4 regions of the Sodalis sp. C49 genome follow, and region 4 is predicted to be linked to each of the others. Evidence: predicted binding sites of a transcription regulator. Region 4 holds the regulator's gene; each other region holds the start of a gene.

Region 1 (3,792 bases), 180 kb from region 4:
GGCCATATCGCTGCCGGTGATTGTCTATAATATCCCGCAATTCACTTCGGTTGAACTTGACGAGGAAACCGCCGACGCGTTATTAACCGATGAACAGGTGCTGGGAGTGAAGCATACCTCGCACAACCTCTATTCCCTGGAGCGCATGGCGGCAAAATATCCCGGCAAGGTTTTTTTCAACGGCTTTGATGAGATCTACCTGTCGGCGCTATCGGCCGGCGCGACCGCCACCATCGGCACCACGGTCAATCTGCAGCCAGAGCGATTTTTGGCCATTCGCGACTTATTCCGGCGGGGCGAGCTCAACCGGGCGCGGGAAATCCAGCTGCAGATTAACAATGCCGTCGAATTTATGGTGGCTCGGGGGATCTTTCAGTCGGCGAAGTATATGACGGGCCTTGGCCTGGAGGACCTCGGGCCGGTGCGGGAGCCGTTCGTTCCCTTGACGGACCGGCAAAAACACGAGCTGGGCGTGCTCAATGACACTATCCGGGAGGGTATCGCGCATGGCCAATGAACCTGCCGGCCTTGCCGCGCGTTATATCCTGCAGGATAAGGTGGCTATCGGTAAAGTCGCCGAAATCATCGCCTCGGCTTCGCTGGATCCCGCCACCACTGGGCTGGCGGTGGCCGTGGTGGGCGTTCACGGCGAATTGGCGGCCTTTGGCGCCCATCACTCCTGTCCGCCTTTGCCGCGGCTGTTGGCGCAACGTAAAGCCTATACTGCGCTGATGCTCAGGCGCAGTACCCGTCTGGTGTCGGAGGAGGTGAAAAACGGTTCCCTGGATATGCGCATGCTCAATGACGCCGCCTTACTGCCGATGCCCGGCGGCGTGCCGATCGTGATAAACGGCGCCCTGGTGGGCGCAATCGGCATAAGCGGCTTGCCGGCGGAAAAGGATATCGCGCTGGCGGACCACTGGGCGCGGCAGTTCGGTTGATACGGCGGGGATGTCAAGACAGCACGCAAGGCTATGTACCTGACCCAGCAAGACATCGCGCTCAAAACCGGGATAATAAAGCAGCACGTTTCCACCAGCGTTACGGTTTCGCCGTTTCACCTGCACGGGAGCAGCAGTTGCCGTTATTGCGCAAAGATGCGCGTTAGTTGCTGCTGGTTGAGTATTCCAGCGGCAGATAAATCGCATAGCGGCTTGCATGGCTCCCGGCATGAGACCATTAAGACTTGTTTAATGGGAATAGATTACAGCACATACTGCCGTTGAATGTGTGGTGGACGATGAGCGACACTTGCTGATATACTGGCTATAATTACAGTATTGGAGGCGGTTATGGCTATTGAAACAAAATATGTGGTCGTCAGAAAGGGTGAAGAGAAAATGACATTTGCCAGTAAGAAAGAAGCGGAGGCCTACGACAAGATGCTCGATATGGCTGAAGCGTTCAGCGACTGGTTGTTGACCAGCGGGATGCCGTTGGATGAACCGCAGGCTGAAAAGCTGGGTCTTTATTTGGCCGAGCATAAAGATGATGTCCAGCATATACTGCGTACCAGCAAATTGCCGGAAGCCATCGGCGCTCAGGCTCCCGCAGATGAATCGGACAGCATGGAAACCGATGACAATGCTGATGCCGGCACAAAAAAAATCAGAGCGGTAAAAGCAGCCTGATCCCCTGCGGGAAGTACCCAATACAGAACAGCGCCGTGAGTGATAACGCCTTGCGGTGTAGCGGGATTTTTTCATCGGCCTCACCTCCGTCAACGGCATGGATTTATCATGCCGGATTTCCAGTTCTGGGTGGAGCAGAATATTGGGGTAGGGCCATGCCCGGTGCCGCTCTGGTTAAAGATGCATTTTATAACGTTGCTTTACTGGTTAAGCTGCTGCAGGGATAATTTTGGCTGATTAATTAATAATCTGCCTGATCCCTAACAGTATGATCAACCCGCCGCAAAGCCTATCAATGACTTTTTTGGCCCGCTGATAGGCGGAAGAAATGCGAGGTTGAGAAAGGGTGATGGCAACCGCTCCGTACCAGAGTGATGCAATGATGCCGACAACGCTGAGCATGGCGATAAAGGTGCCCGCAGAAACATGCGCCGGAGCGGCAGTAGAGAATATGGCGGCGTAAAAAGCCATGGATTTCGGATTACCGATATTAGTCATCACGCCCTGAATAAAGGATTGGCGGAAATGACCTGGCAATACGGCATTTTCGTTCGCAACGGGTTGGCTTCCCGCATTGAGGATAAGGCGTAAGCCAAACCACAGCAGATATCCTGCCCCTAATATTTTCACAATCAGCGCAACCCAAGGGAATGCGGCAAATAGCAAACCGATTCCGCCGATAGCGCAACTTGCCCAGAATAGGTTGACCACCACAATGCCAGCAACCAGCGCAAGGGCGGCCGAGCGCGTGGAAGCGACCGCTTTATGCACCACGGCGACAAAGTTTGGCCCGGGTATCACCACGCCAGCGAGATAAATCAGCAGCACGGTAAGAACCGCATGTGTATCGATCATGTATTTTCCTTATAACTCGCTGACGTTAAATCAGTTTAAACTCACCAATAAATCATTGGCTTCCCATTATGCCGGGAGCAGGCCAGCAGTTCGATAACTTTGTATTAATCCATCAAACAAGCTGAGATCGGGCCGACTCCTGGCTATTTTCACCGCTTCGGGTAGCTCATTGTCTTCAGCGGCCATCCATATAGCTGCCCAGACACATGCGATTATCACTCTACAGCGAACGGCGAAAGATGTCCGGATATTGGCGCAGGCCGTTTAATGGGGCCTGCGGTTCGCCTCACATAGCCTGCAGGTCAGCCGCAAAGCCTCATTAAGCAGGGAATAAAGCGAAGTTGACCAGCTGTTTTTGTCCTGGTGCTCACGCAGCACGCTTAAAGTATCTGTACGTTCCACGGTATACAGAAAAAATGAAAACGATTAACTACTGATCTTTCGGACGATCAAACACCGAATCGGTCAGTGTAGCCCTCACGTGAGGAAGGCTCTGCGGATAATTTTGCTGAATAAACTCAATCATTTTTTCCCGCACGTGGCAGCGTAAATCCCAGGCGATGGGGGAATTCTGTGCAGTCATCAATAATCTGATGGTCATGGTTTTGTCAGTAGTTTCGGTTACCTGGAGCACCTGAGTCTGTTGATCCCAGAGTTTTGTTTCACTGAGGACTTTTTCAAAATGCTTACGGAGAGGATCTAATGGCATGGAATAATCGAGGTAAAGAAAAACAGAGCCTAATATCTGTGCGTTATTACGCGTCCAGTTCTGGAAAGGATTTTCTGTAAAGTATGTGATGGGCAGGACCAGTCGGCGCAGGTCCCAGATACGCACAACGACATAAGTCAGATTTATCTCCTCTATCCAGCCCCATTCATTTTCGACGACCACGGCATCATCAATTTTTATAGGTTGCGTAAAAGCTATCTGAATTCCGGCAAACAAGTTGACAAGCGACTTCTGAAGGGCAAACCCAATGATTATTCCGGCAACCCCCGCGCCGGCTAAGATTGTCGTGCCGAATTTTCGGAAACCGGGAAAACTGAGAAGTATCAGAGTAAGGCAGAATGACACGAGCAATACAATAGCGACTTTTTTTACATACATTATTTGAGTGCGAATTTTACGGGCACGAAGATTATTCGAAAGATTAATGTCATAGCGGATAAAAAGCATATCTTGCGCAACATTAACTAATCGAATTAAAATGGAGCAAAATGATAATATAATAAAGATATTAAGGGTGGATGTAATAAAATCAAGGGAGTTTGGCTGAATGTTAATATAATTAACCCCTACATTTAT
Region 2 (3,792 bases), 1.3 Mb from region 4:
CCGCACCATCGCCTGCGCCGCACGCTCGCCGTCGCCCGCCTCAATGGCGTCGACGATCGCCAGGTGTTCATTGCGCCCCGGTTCAAAACGCGAGGGCACGGTCTCTTTGCCAAACATCCGGGTGCGGGTGCGCAGCTCGCCTATCAGGCGCAGCAAGAGCTTATTGCCGCTGGTCTCGGCGATACTGAGATGCAGGAAATCGTCGACTTCCCAATGATGGCCGGCCGTAACCTGATCGGGACCGGCCATTTCCATCAGTCGCTGGCGGATGGCGTCCAGTTTCGCGGCCGACATCTTGCCGGCGGCGCTGCGGGCGGCGTCGGCTTCCAGCAGCATGCGCACCGACATGATTTCTAAAATTTCGCTTAATTCCACCCCGTTAACCAGCAGCGTCCGCCCCGATCGGCGCAGATAATGGCTGCCTTCCAACCGGCCGAGCGCCTCGCGCACGGGCGTACGCGACAGGCCCAGCTGTTCCGCCAGCCGGCGTTCGTTTACCACGTCGCCATTGGCCAGGGCGCCGGCCTGGATCATGCGCAGCACGGCATCAAAGGCATTTTGCGTTAACGATTGATCGTGCGGTGGGGGTAATTCCGTTGCTTCCATTATTGCCTCCGTACTGCATGATTTTTACCCTGCCCTCTTTTTGTATTCTATTTGTATACCATTTGTCTACCGCAACATCCGCCGCTTAAATGCCCTGAACGTCTGATAACAGGCGGCGAATTGCAGTAAAATAAGCAAATCTTATTTCTTGACCGGCTGCGGACGCGTCCGGCGCCGGGCGAACGTATACCGCCAAGGCCCGTAGCAGGCATTGCGCGGGCTGAGCAGGGGCAGAATAAAGAGCGGCGGGGCGGCAAGCGAAATAGTAATGCAGTCATTTTTGATCTGGCTGGCGCGCAGAGATAGGTTATCCGTATGGCGGTGTTTTTCCCGCGCCCGCGCCCTGGGGCAACATAAGGTTGCCGCATGAAACCAATAACATATCCTAACTAATAATTAGCTATATAAATTATATACATGAGCGAGATAACGCCGACGCATGGCCGGTCAAATTTTTTGATCCTTATTTATCAGCCAGCTAATCGCTTTTTAGGCCGCTATCCCGCTTTGGTGTCTTTTCAAACCGCCTGATTTATTTATACTGGACACATAAACAGTATTAATGGATTTATCAGCATGAAGATCATCACGACATTTTTTGCGCCCGCCGGCCTGTTGCCGGTGCTGTCCCTGCCGCTGTTCGCCGACCGGTGCCGGGCGGGTTTTCCCTCGCCGGCCCAGGATTATGTCGAAAAGACCCTCGACCTGAACGAATACTGTATCCGCCATCCCAGCGCCACCTATTTTGTCCGCGCCAGCGGCGATTCCATGACCGACGCGGGTATCGGCGACGGCGATCTGCTGGTGGTGGACCGGGCGGAAAAAGCCGGCCACGGCGATATCGTCATCGCCGCCGTCGACGGCGAATTCACCGTCAAACGGCTCTGCCTGCGGCCGCGCCTGGCGCTGCAGCCGATGAATCCGGCGTTCCCCGAACTGTTTCCCGACCCCGACACGCTGGAAATTTTCGGCGTGGTGCTGTTCGCCGTTCACGACACCCGCAATTGATCATGTTTGCCCTGGCCGACGTCAACAGCTTCTACGCCTCATGCGAAGGCCTGTTCCGTCCGGATCTGCGCGGCGTGCCGATCGTGGTGCTGAGCAATAACGACGGCTGCGTGATTGCCCGATCGGCGGAGGCGAAAAAACTCGGGGTGAAAATGGGCCTGCCCTATTTTCAACTGGAAGCGTTATTGCGCCGGCAGCGCATCGCCGTGTTTTCCTCGAACTACGCCCTGTACGCCGATATGTCGGCGCGGGTGATGGCGACGCTTGAAGCCCTGGCGCCCCGAACCGAGGTGTACTCCATCGACGAAGCCTGGATGGATGTCGCCGGCATAAATGCCAGAGTACCCTACGATCGGTTCGGCCGGCAGGTGCGCGCGGCGGTGCGGGAGGTGACCGGATTGACGGTGGGGGTAGGCATTGCCCGCACCAAAACCCTGGCCAAACTGTGCAATCATGCGGCCAAGCGGTGGCCGGCCACCGGCGGCGTGGTGGCGCTTGACGATCCGATCCGGCTGCGCAGGCTGATGGCTTTGACGCCGGTTGAGGATGTGTGGGGCGTTGGGCGGCGTATCGGCAAAAAACTCACCGCCATGGGCATGCAGACCACGCTGCAGCTGGCCGACGCCAATATCCATTTTATGCGCAAAACCTTCGGCGTGGTGCTTGAGCGCACGGTACGGGAGCTGCGCGGCGAATCCTGCCTCAGTCTGGAACAGCAGCCGCCGGCCAAGCAGCAGATCGTCTGCAGCCGCTCGTTTGGCGGCCGGGTCACCGATCTTGCCGCCATGCGCCAGGCGGTCTGCCGCTACGCCGGGCGCGCGGCGGAAAAACTGCGCCAGGAAAAACAGTATTGCCGCCAGATAGCGGTATTTATCCGCTCATCCCCCTACGCCATCAATGAGCCTTATTATGCCAACGGCGCCAGCGAAACGCTGCTCACCGCCACCCAGGATACCCGGGATATTATGGCGGCCGCCGTGCGCGGCCTGGAGCGCATCTGGCGCGACGGCCCCCGTTACGCCAAGGCGGGGGTAATGCTGAATGATTTTTCTCCCACCCGCCAGGCCCAGTTCCAGCTGTTTGACGACCATCCTCCCCGTCCGTCCAGCCGTGAGCTGATGGCGGTGCTCGACCGCATCAACCAGACCGGTATCGGCCATATCGGGTTTGCGGGCCAGGGCATCGCCCCCGCCTGGGCGATGAAGCGCGAGATGCTATCGCCGGCTTATACCACGCGCTGGGGGCAATTGCCCGTCGCCAGGATAATCTGATAGGACGCGGGGTTAAAAAAGCCGCGCGGGCAAGGCCGGCACAGCCGGCAACGCGTTTTATTGACGGTAATATATTGCCACCCATCCGGATTGACGGTACAAATAAAGCCGCTATGGCAAGCGCGGGGGCTGTATCAGCTCCCGGCAACACAATTTACCTATTAAAATAAGATAATAAGGACACACCTCACATGTTAGCCAAGATTACCCGCCTGTTCCCGCTGTGGGCTGTTTTGCTGTCCATCGCCGCGTACTATTCCCCGACCACCTTTACCCGCATCGGGCCCTATGTGAGCATCCTGCTGATGCTGATTATGTTCGCCATGGGCGTCACGCTCCGGGTGGCTGATTTTAAACGCGTGCTCTCCCGCCCGGCGCCGGTTATCGCCGCCACCTTCCTGCACTACCTGGTGATGCCGCTGGCCGCCTGGATACTGGCCAAGCTGTTCCAGATGCCGCCCGATCTGTCGGCGGGCATGATCCTGGTGGGCAGCGTCGCCAGCGGCACGGCCTCCAATGTGATGATTTACCTGGCGAAAGGCGATGTGGCGCTGTCGGTGACCATTTCCGCCGTGTCCACCCTGGTGGGGGTTTTCGCCACGCCGCTGCTGACCCGGCTGTATGTGGATGCGCAGATCAAGGTCGATGTGGCGGGCATGCTGCTGAGCATTTTGCAGATTGTGGTTATCCCGATCTTTGCCGGCCTGGTTGTCCATCATCTGTTTACCCGCGCCGTTAAGCGCGTGGAGCCTTGGCTGCCGGCGTTTTCAATGATCTGCATCCTGGCGATTATCAGCGCGGTGGTGGGCGGCAGCCAGGGATTTATCGGCTCGGTGGGGCTGGTGGTGATCGCGGCGGTGATCCTGCATAACGGCATCGGCCTGCTGAGCGGCTACTGGGGCGGAAA
Region 3 (3,792 bases), 1.5 Mb from region 4:
AAGACCTGCAGCCGCCAACGGAGAAACGCCAGTGTCGTTGTCGCTCAGACGACCACCGGCTCCATTAGCATAGTTAGCTTTGGAGTCAGCACGCCATACCATACCACCCAGACGGGTATAGATATCCAGGTCATCGTTAAGCGGGTAGCTCAGTTTAGTGGTCAACTGAATGCCCTGGGCTTTAAATGCACCGTTATCAACGCTGCCTTTATAGGCCATACGACCCAGCCAGTCATAACCCAGTTCAAACCCTAAGTAAGGGTTAGCCTGGTAACCAACAAAAGCACCTGCGCCGATTTGATCGTTGCGGGTTGGGCCATTGCCGATGCGGCTGTCATAACCGTTACCGTAGAACCCGGTATCGTGATACTGGGACCAGCCCAGTTTACCACCGGTGTACCAGGTGTTGTCTTTCGGAGCGGCTTGCGCTACGGTCGCGAAACCCGCCAGTGCCACTGCAAGTGCGATAGCTGTCTTTTTCATTTTTTGCGCCTCGTTATCATCCAAATAGGCAATGAGCTCTTAAAGCTAATTTAAATATTCCATTGCCAGTGTCCATGCTCTGGGTTTGTACATCGCCCTTAAAAGGCGTTATAGAGCAGCCCTGGCGAATTAAAGTCTACAACGAAGTAGGAAACTTACAAGTAAGATGTAGTAAGCCGCTAATAAAAAACAGCGTTTCATATAGGCTTTATTGATGATAGGGACGAAAAAAGTGATATCGCTTTAGGCGCCGTTGCGGGCGGGGAACCGCGTATATACTGGATTGTTCTGAGTTACAGGGGCGGAAATCACAAGATGCGACGCCCCTAATGAGATTAATCTTAAATTTACTTAATGATACAAAGTAGAATGAATCTTTAAGCCTGAAAACTGTCCAGATTTCCGGCAAACCTCATTTTGCGGGTACATGATGAACCCATAAGTGCCGCCATGCTGCGCTGCGTCACGCAGGCGAATTTTCTCATCCGCCGTCAATTCCGTCGGAAACCAGCCCAAAATGACGCTGTAATTCCCCGTCCAGAGTGCTTTCTCCATGGCGGCGACGGTATCGAACGCGGTGCGATGGCGCAACTGCACCATTTTTTCCAGGGGCAGGCCCGACTGTTCAAGCCAGGGGCGGCTCAATCGGCGAGACGACGTAAGCCAGAGCAGCCAGCGCGACTGCGTGCCCAGCAGACGCAGCAACGGCAACAGAATATTCCCCACAACCGGCTGATCCTCGAAATAAACCACTTCGCTGATAAAACCCTGCTCCGGACGGGCCGTCGTGCTGTCGATCGGCTGTTCACCCTGGCTTGGCTGCGTCCGAGAAGAATTGGCATGGTATTGAGTCTGCATTTTGTGTCCGCCCCTGTGTCACTGTATAAAAACACAGTATAGTGGTTTGGCGCGAAAATCAATCAAAAATTTAATGACCTTCGCAGAATTGCCACTTAATGATCGTCGCGCCGAGATTAAGTTGAAAACCGCTGGGAAAATACCGTATTTTTATGGGCTGTTGCGAATTTTGAGTAAGGAATCTCGCGGTCCACAACAAGGAGAAGTTCATGGAAGTACTACATAAATGCCGCATTGCACAGGCTAAAAACTGCTTTTCTCCCTTGGGGGATATTTCCACCCGTTCACAGTTCGGCGGGTACAGCATCGCCGCCGATAAAATCATGTTCGGCCTGATTCTGGACGGCGAACTGTACCTGCGCGGCACCCGGCAAAGCGAGCATATCTACCTCGGGCAGGGAATGAGCCGGCTGATTTATACCAAACGGGGCCTGCCGGTGGCGCTTAACTATTATCACGTCGATGAACGCCTGTGGGAAGACGTACACACGCTGCTGGACCTGGCGCGCCGCGCCATCGACGAGGCCAGGCAGGAAACGCGCATCAAGGCGGCCAGCTTGCGGTTAAAGGATTTGCCCAATATCGGGCAGGGTATCGAGCGCCTGTTATGGAAGGCCGGTATCAGGGATATCGATGCCTTGCGCTATTACGGCGCCAAAAGCAGCTATTTGAAACTGCGTAAAATCAAGCGGAACCTGGGCGTCACCGTGCTGCTCGCGCTGGAAGGGGCATTGTCCGGGCGCCACTATGCCGCGTTGCCCCAGGTCCAGCGCAGCGAGCTTCTGGACTGGTTTTCACGGCTCCCCTGCCGCTAGCAGCCGGTTAATGCATGCCGCCCGGCGGCGGCATGCGGCGCTATCACTGTTTTTCTATGTGCTGTTTACGCTCAATCAGTTCCGGCAGCAAATCAAGCAACAGGCTGATTTGCTGCAAAACCAGCTGTTCCCTGGCTTCCGGGTCCGGCAACAGCCGCTGGATGCGCGCGATAAGCCGTTCCCGTTCCTGTTCCACCCGCTGCGCGAAATGCTCCTGGCATTGCAGCGCATCGTCCACATAACAGACGGCATCGTCCAGCACCGCCATCAGCGCCGGGTCAACAATGCGCTCCCGGTGCGCGCCAAGCGTCGAGATGTAGCTCAGCAGGGTGTGATTCAGGCACAACAGGCGAAACGCCGACTCCAGCAGCTCGCTGCGGGTTCTCGGCTCCGCCGCCATATTGGATACCACCGAGGCCAGCTCCGCGTCGCGGTTATGGGCATCCCGCCGCGCTACGCGGTATTCCAGGCGGTTATCCCTGCCCTGATGATACTGCACCAGAATGGCGTCAAGGTAGCGGCAGTTGGCCGCGAGGCTGTTGTTCACCACCACCGGCAGGCGGCGAAAACGCCAGTCCGGCCAGATAAAGCTGACCGCGGCCCAGGCGATGGCGCAGCCGACAAAGGTGTCGAACACCCGCGGCACCGCCACATCGAATCCCTCGCCCAGCAGGTTAAAACACAGCATCACCAGCAGGGTGATAAACATGGTCGCCTGGGCATATTGCACGTTGCGAAAGGCAAAAAACAGCGTACCGCTGACCACGATCAGGATCAGTTGACCTTCGATGGACGGGACAAAATAGAGGATCGGCAGGCCGATAAGGATACCCGCCAGCGTGCCGATTATCCTTAACGCCAGCCGGCGACGCGTCGCCTGGTAGTTGGGTTGGCAGACGAACAGGCTGGTCAGCAGGATCCAATAGCCGTAACGCATCCCGCTGAGCTGGATAAAGGCATAACCGACGCACAGCACCAGCGACATGCGCACGGCATGGCGAAACAGCGCCGAGTCCGGGCTCAGGTTGCGGCTGATGCGCATGCGGATATCGCTCCAGCCGGTCAGCTTATCGTCGGCCAGATTGTTCTCTTCCGGGCTGTTGCGGGCAACCGCCTGTTCCGACTCAATGGTGGACAACTGCGCGTCGATAGCGCGCAGGTTGTTCAGCAGATGTTTCAGCGCTTTTATCTGGCTGGGCGCCACGACACGGCCGATGGCGGCATCCAGATGACTGAAGGCGCGTTCGAAACGGCTGTCGTGCTGGTAAGTCTGGTGCAGCAGGATCGATTGTGATAGGGCTTCGCAGGCGCGCGCCTGCATCGCCAGCAGCCGCTGGAAGCGGAATAGCACGTCGCTGTAACGCAGCTGTTCGCGCAATTGCCGGTATTGCACATGGGACGAACTGGCCCGTTCATGAATATCCTGGGCCACAAAATAATAATGCAGCGTACGGCGGGTGCCGCGCTGGCCGCGATCGCCGCGCAGCCGGGTCAGCAGCGACGCTTTGGTTTGATTCAGCGCCTGCACCAGATTGCCGTTCGCCATCGCCACCTCGATAAGCGCGTCGTCGTCGTCTTCGGTATCCGGGTCGAACAGGTTGGCCTTGGCATCAAGATAGTGCGCCAGGTGGCTATA
Region 4 (3,792 bases):
GCACGGCTTCATAGGAAAAATCCGCCGCAATTTCTTCCATCAGCTCGATGGCGTTTTGCTGCGCTTTATCAGTCGAGATTTTTTTAGCGCGGGCTTCGTCCTCCACGGCTTTTTCAATCGCCTTGGACGCCAGCAGCTTATTGAATAAATCCTGGCGGACAGGCAGCCGCGGCCCCACAGCCACCAGGCGTTGGCGGGCAAAATGAATCATGGCGACGCGTGCCAGCTTCTGCGCGATGGTTTTATCGGTGCCATGCTCGGTCGCCATATAGCGCATGGACAGCGGACGGGAAAAACGCACAAAGCTGTCGCGCCCCAACCACAAGACGGCGATAAACTTCTGGAAACCATTGAGGAGGCGCAACTGGGGCGCCGGCTGGTTCTGCTGCGCTTCACGGCCGGGCGATCGTCCGAACATAACGGATACCGGCACCATCTGGACATCAAGCTGCGGATTATTGCGATGTAAATCCAGATAATCGTGAAACAGCTTCACGGATTCCAGTTTTTCGGAAAAATAGCGAAAAATACGGGGGCCATCGTGGATAAAGACGTAGCGCGGCAAGACGACGCCGTCGATCTCCAGCGGTATCAGCGGATCGGACAACCCCAGTTGCAGACATTGCGCGCGCAGGGTGAGCAGGTCCGTCTTGGAGTTATAGGGCAAAACATACATCATTGGCCGCAGCGGGTCCAAGCCGGCTTCTTGCCGGGGATTGGCGGGAATGGCTTTACTCCGCACCAGTAGCCTGAGCGGTAAATTCAACAACGTATAATAAATAGTACGCCAGCCTGACATATCTTCGTGAAGCCTCTTGTTAGCATTGCGCCACAAGAATACCAGAAACCGCGCGACAGATCTGTGGTGATGCGAACGAGAAGAAACGGTAATATAGGCACAATTTTTCTTTAGCGCGCAAAATTATGGCAAACCAAACCAACGGACTTCGGCGCATCTTTAACGCCATGGGCTATTCCATAAAAGGATATCGCGCCGCCTGGCGGCATGAAGCCGCTTTTCGCCAGGAAGTGGTGGTTGCCGTGGTGGCGATTGCCCTTGCCTGTTACCTGGAGCCAGAACCCGTGGCGCGGATTTTATTGATCGGTTCGGTATGGCTGGTGCTGATCGTTGAGATCGTGAATAGTGCTATTGAAGCGGTGGTGGATCGCATCGGGCCGGAGCTGCATCCGCTTTCTGGCCGGGCGAAGGACCTGGGCTCGGCGGCGGTGACCCTGGCCATTGTTTTGGCGCTGTTCGTGTGGATAACGCTGTTATGGCGGTATATTCCTTAAAATGGCCGGCGCGGCCGGTCGTCGGCAGGGTTTTATCACATTTTGCAACGCTTGTGGTTTTCAATTGGTGCGGACCTGTATATACTCACAGAAAGACTGTATAAACAAACAGGGGACGGAATGAAAGCATTAACCGCCAGACAACAAGAGGTATTTGACCTCATCCGCGATCATCTTGCGCAAACCGGCATGCCGCCGACCCGGGCGGAGATCGCGCATCGTCTGGGATTTAAATCCCCTAACGCCGCCGAAGAGCACCTTAAGGCGCTGGCGCGCAAGGGCGCCATCGAAATCGTTTCCGGCGCCTCGCGCGGCATCCGGTTATTGATAGAAGAAGAAACCGGCCTGCCGCTGATCGGCCGCGTGGCCGCCGGAGAACCCCTGCTGGCCGAACAGCATATCGAAAGCCATTACCAGATCGATCCCGATCTGTTTAAGCCCCACGCGGATTTCCTGCTGCGTGTCAGCGGCATGTCCATGAAGGATATCGGCATCATGGACGGCGATCTGCTGGCGGTGCATAAAACCCAGGATGCCCATAACGGTCAGGTCGTGGTGGCGCGAATCAATGACGAGGTCACGGTAAAACGCCTGAAAAGACACGGTAACATCGTTGAGTTGCTACCGGAAAACAGCGAGTTTTCGCCCATTATTGTCGATTTGCGCGAGCAGGAAATGTCCATCGAAGGTTTAGCGGTCGGCGTTATCCGCAACGGCAACTGGATTTAACTCACGGTGCTCCATGGCATCCTGAATATCCCTTATCCCGCGTCAGCGAGAATTTTATGGCGGATAACCGGCGACGCGGAATGCGGGTTCGCCGCCATAAAAGTGCTGCGGCGCGTCCGCTGCCGCTAGCGGTATTTATATTTAGTTACAATTAGCGATGTACGGGCTGATACCTTCTACCTACTGTTTTATTTCACCTTATAGCCCATACGGCGTTTATAACCCTGCCAATATGGTCTAATCATCTGCTGAATAAACCTTATGCCAAATCCCCTGCTATACTTTAGACATAGGGTTAACTTATGACATGCAGGTTTTGGGACGCAATACGTGTCCTCGCTATGCGCTAACAAAACCTGGAGTGGCAGATGTTGACTGAGAAACCGATAACCAAGGAGAACTCCGATGAACAAAGATGAAGCCAGCGGTAATTGGAAACAGTTCAAAGGTAAAATGAAAGAACAATGGGGTAAGCTTACTGACGATGATCTGACGGTAGTTGAAGGTAAACGCGATCAGTTAATCGGTAAGATCCAGGAACGTTACGGTTACGGCAAAGAAGCCGCGGAAACGGAAGTAAAGGACTGGGAAACACGTAACAAATATCGTTGGTAATGATTTTTGGAAATCATGACTAATGCATATTCACTGTGCGGTTATGGCTTCCTTAAGTGTTCCTACCCAAAGGTACAAGGACGTACCACCTATTTTATATGATCCTATCAGCATTCCCCTGTTTTGCCGCCTCTCCAATGTATTAACCAAACGCGTTATCTCACTTCAGCCATAATAAACGTCATTTGCTCCCGGGTTCTTGTAAAAGCCAAAATGGGACGCTAGCGTTTCTTTATCGCTACGCTATGATCGTGTCCGCAGTCCTGGGGATTGTCACAAGCTTGCACTTCGGCGCATAAGGTACAAAATCCGTGTGCCTCGACGACATTATGGCGCATGGCGAAACCCGTGGCTTGCGCCATTTTTTGCAAAATATCTTCAATGCCTTCGGTTGATTGTTCAGTCACCTGGCCGCAGCGATCGCAGATAAAGAAGGCGGAGGTGTGACTGGGCTGCTCAAAATGGTGGCAAAGAACAAAGCTGTTAGTGGATTCCACTCTATGGATAAAACCTTGTTCCAGAAGGAAATCCAGCGCGCGGTAAATTGTCGGCGGCTTTGCCTGCGGTTCCGTCGCCCGCAGCAGATCAAGCAGGTCGTAAGCACTGATCGCGCCATCCTGCTGTGTCATCAGGCGCAACACTTCCAGTCGCTGTGGCGTCAGGCGCACGTTGCGTTGCTCACATAATTGTTCAGCCTGGCTGAGCAATTGAGACTGATCGGTGGTATTCATAGCGTTTCCCCACTGCTGATTTCCGCCCTCTATCTTATCATGAAGGCGGAAAAACGCCGAATATTGGCGTGTTTTAACCCATATTGTCACCGGCAAAAGGGTGAGGGGACGGGGATCGGGGGCAGGTTTCTTTAGCTGTGGCGTTCGAACGGAGCCGCTGGTTTTCAGCAAACGGGATAACGGATATTGATACTATCTGTGACGCTGTTGGCAATAGCAATTAAATGGTATATCACCTGTTTATTACTGGCCTTGGTTTTCCGCTTAATATTTATTTTGTGAGAAGAAAGCGTTTTTTCTTTAATGTGCAATTGGGTACAGATATACATGGTGTCATAACCTGACATCCACATGGTTAAAATTTCTACTTCGGTCTTGCTAAAACGCAGCGGAGAGAACCCGATGGCGGAATCGTCATTGCGCC

What was found. Region 4 encodes LexA, which represses DNA repair genes until DNA is damaged. Its sites were predicted from a motif close to TNCTGTATGTACATACAGNA; they were not measured.
Region 1: a site for LexA is predicted at 1,261-1,280, ahead of ABUK12_RS15860 (YebG family protein). Genes of this name have one in related genera too.
Region 2: a site for LexA is predicted at 1,146-1,165, ahead of umuD (translesion error-prone DNA polymerase V autoproteolytic subunit). Genes of this name have one in related genera too.
Region 3: a site for LexA is predicted at 1,361-1,380, ahead of sulA (SOS-induced cell division inhibitor SulA). Genes of this name have one in related genera too.

The regions. Positions count from the first base shown of each region.
Region 1 is NZ_CP163303.1:3,522,022-3,525,813, reverse strand. It holds gene ABUK12_RS15870 (dihydrodipicolinate synthase family protein) at 1-517, shown strand, start outside; gene ABUK12_RS15865 (GlcG/HbpS family heme-binding protein) at 507-941, shown strand; gene ABUK12_RS15860 (YebG family protein) at 1,293-1,631, shown strand; gene ABUK12_RS15855 (LysE family translocator) at 1,869-2,486, opposite strand; gene ABUK12_RS15850 (mechanosensitive ion channel family protein) at 2,917-3,792, opposite strand, start outside.
Region 2 is NZ_CP163303.1:4,664,465-4,668,256, reverse strand. It holds gene ABUK12_RS21110 (GntR family transcriptional regulator) at 1-606, opposite strand, end outside; gene umuD (translesion error-prone DNA polymerase V autoproteolytic subunit) at 1,183-1,614, shown strand; gene umuC (translesion error-prone DNA polymerase V subunit UmuC) at 1,617-2,885, shown strand; gene panS (ketopantoate/pantoate/pantothenate transporter PanS) at 3,077-3,792, shown strand, end outside.
Region 3 is NZ_CP163303.1:1,879,548-1,883,339, reverse strand. It holds gene ompA (porin OmpA) at 1-483, opposite strand, end outside; gene sulA (SOS-induced cell division inhibitor SulA) at 835-1,341, opposite strand; gene ABUK12_RS08530 (TfoX/Sxy family DNA transformation protein) at 1,551-2,156, shown strand; gene yccS (YccS family putative transporter) at 2,200-3,792, opposite strand, start outside.
Region 4 is NZ_CP163303.1:3,343,370-3,347,161, reverse strand. It holds gene plsB (glycerol-3-phosphate 1-O-acyltransferase PlsB) at 1-799, opposite strand, end outside; gene ABUK12_RS15040 (diacylglycerol kinase) at 925-1,293, shown strand; gene lexA (transcriptional repressor LexA) at 1,414-2,022, shown strand; gene ABUK12_RS15030 (CsbD family protein) at 2,428-2,637, shown strand; gene zur (zinc uptake transcriptional repressor Zur) at 2,859-3,368, opposite strand; gene rcsA (transcriptional regulator RcsA) at 3,533-3,792, opposite strand, start outside.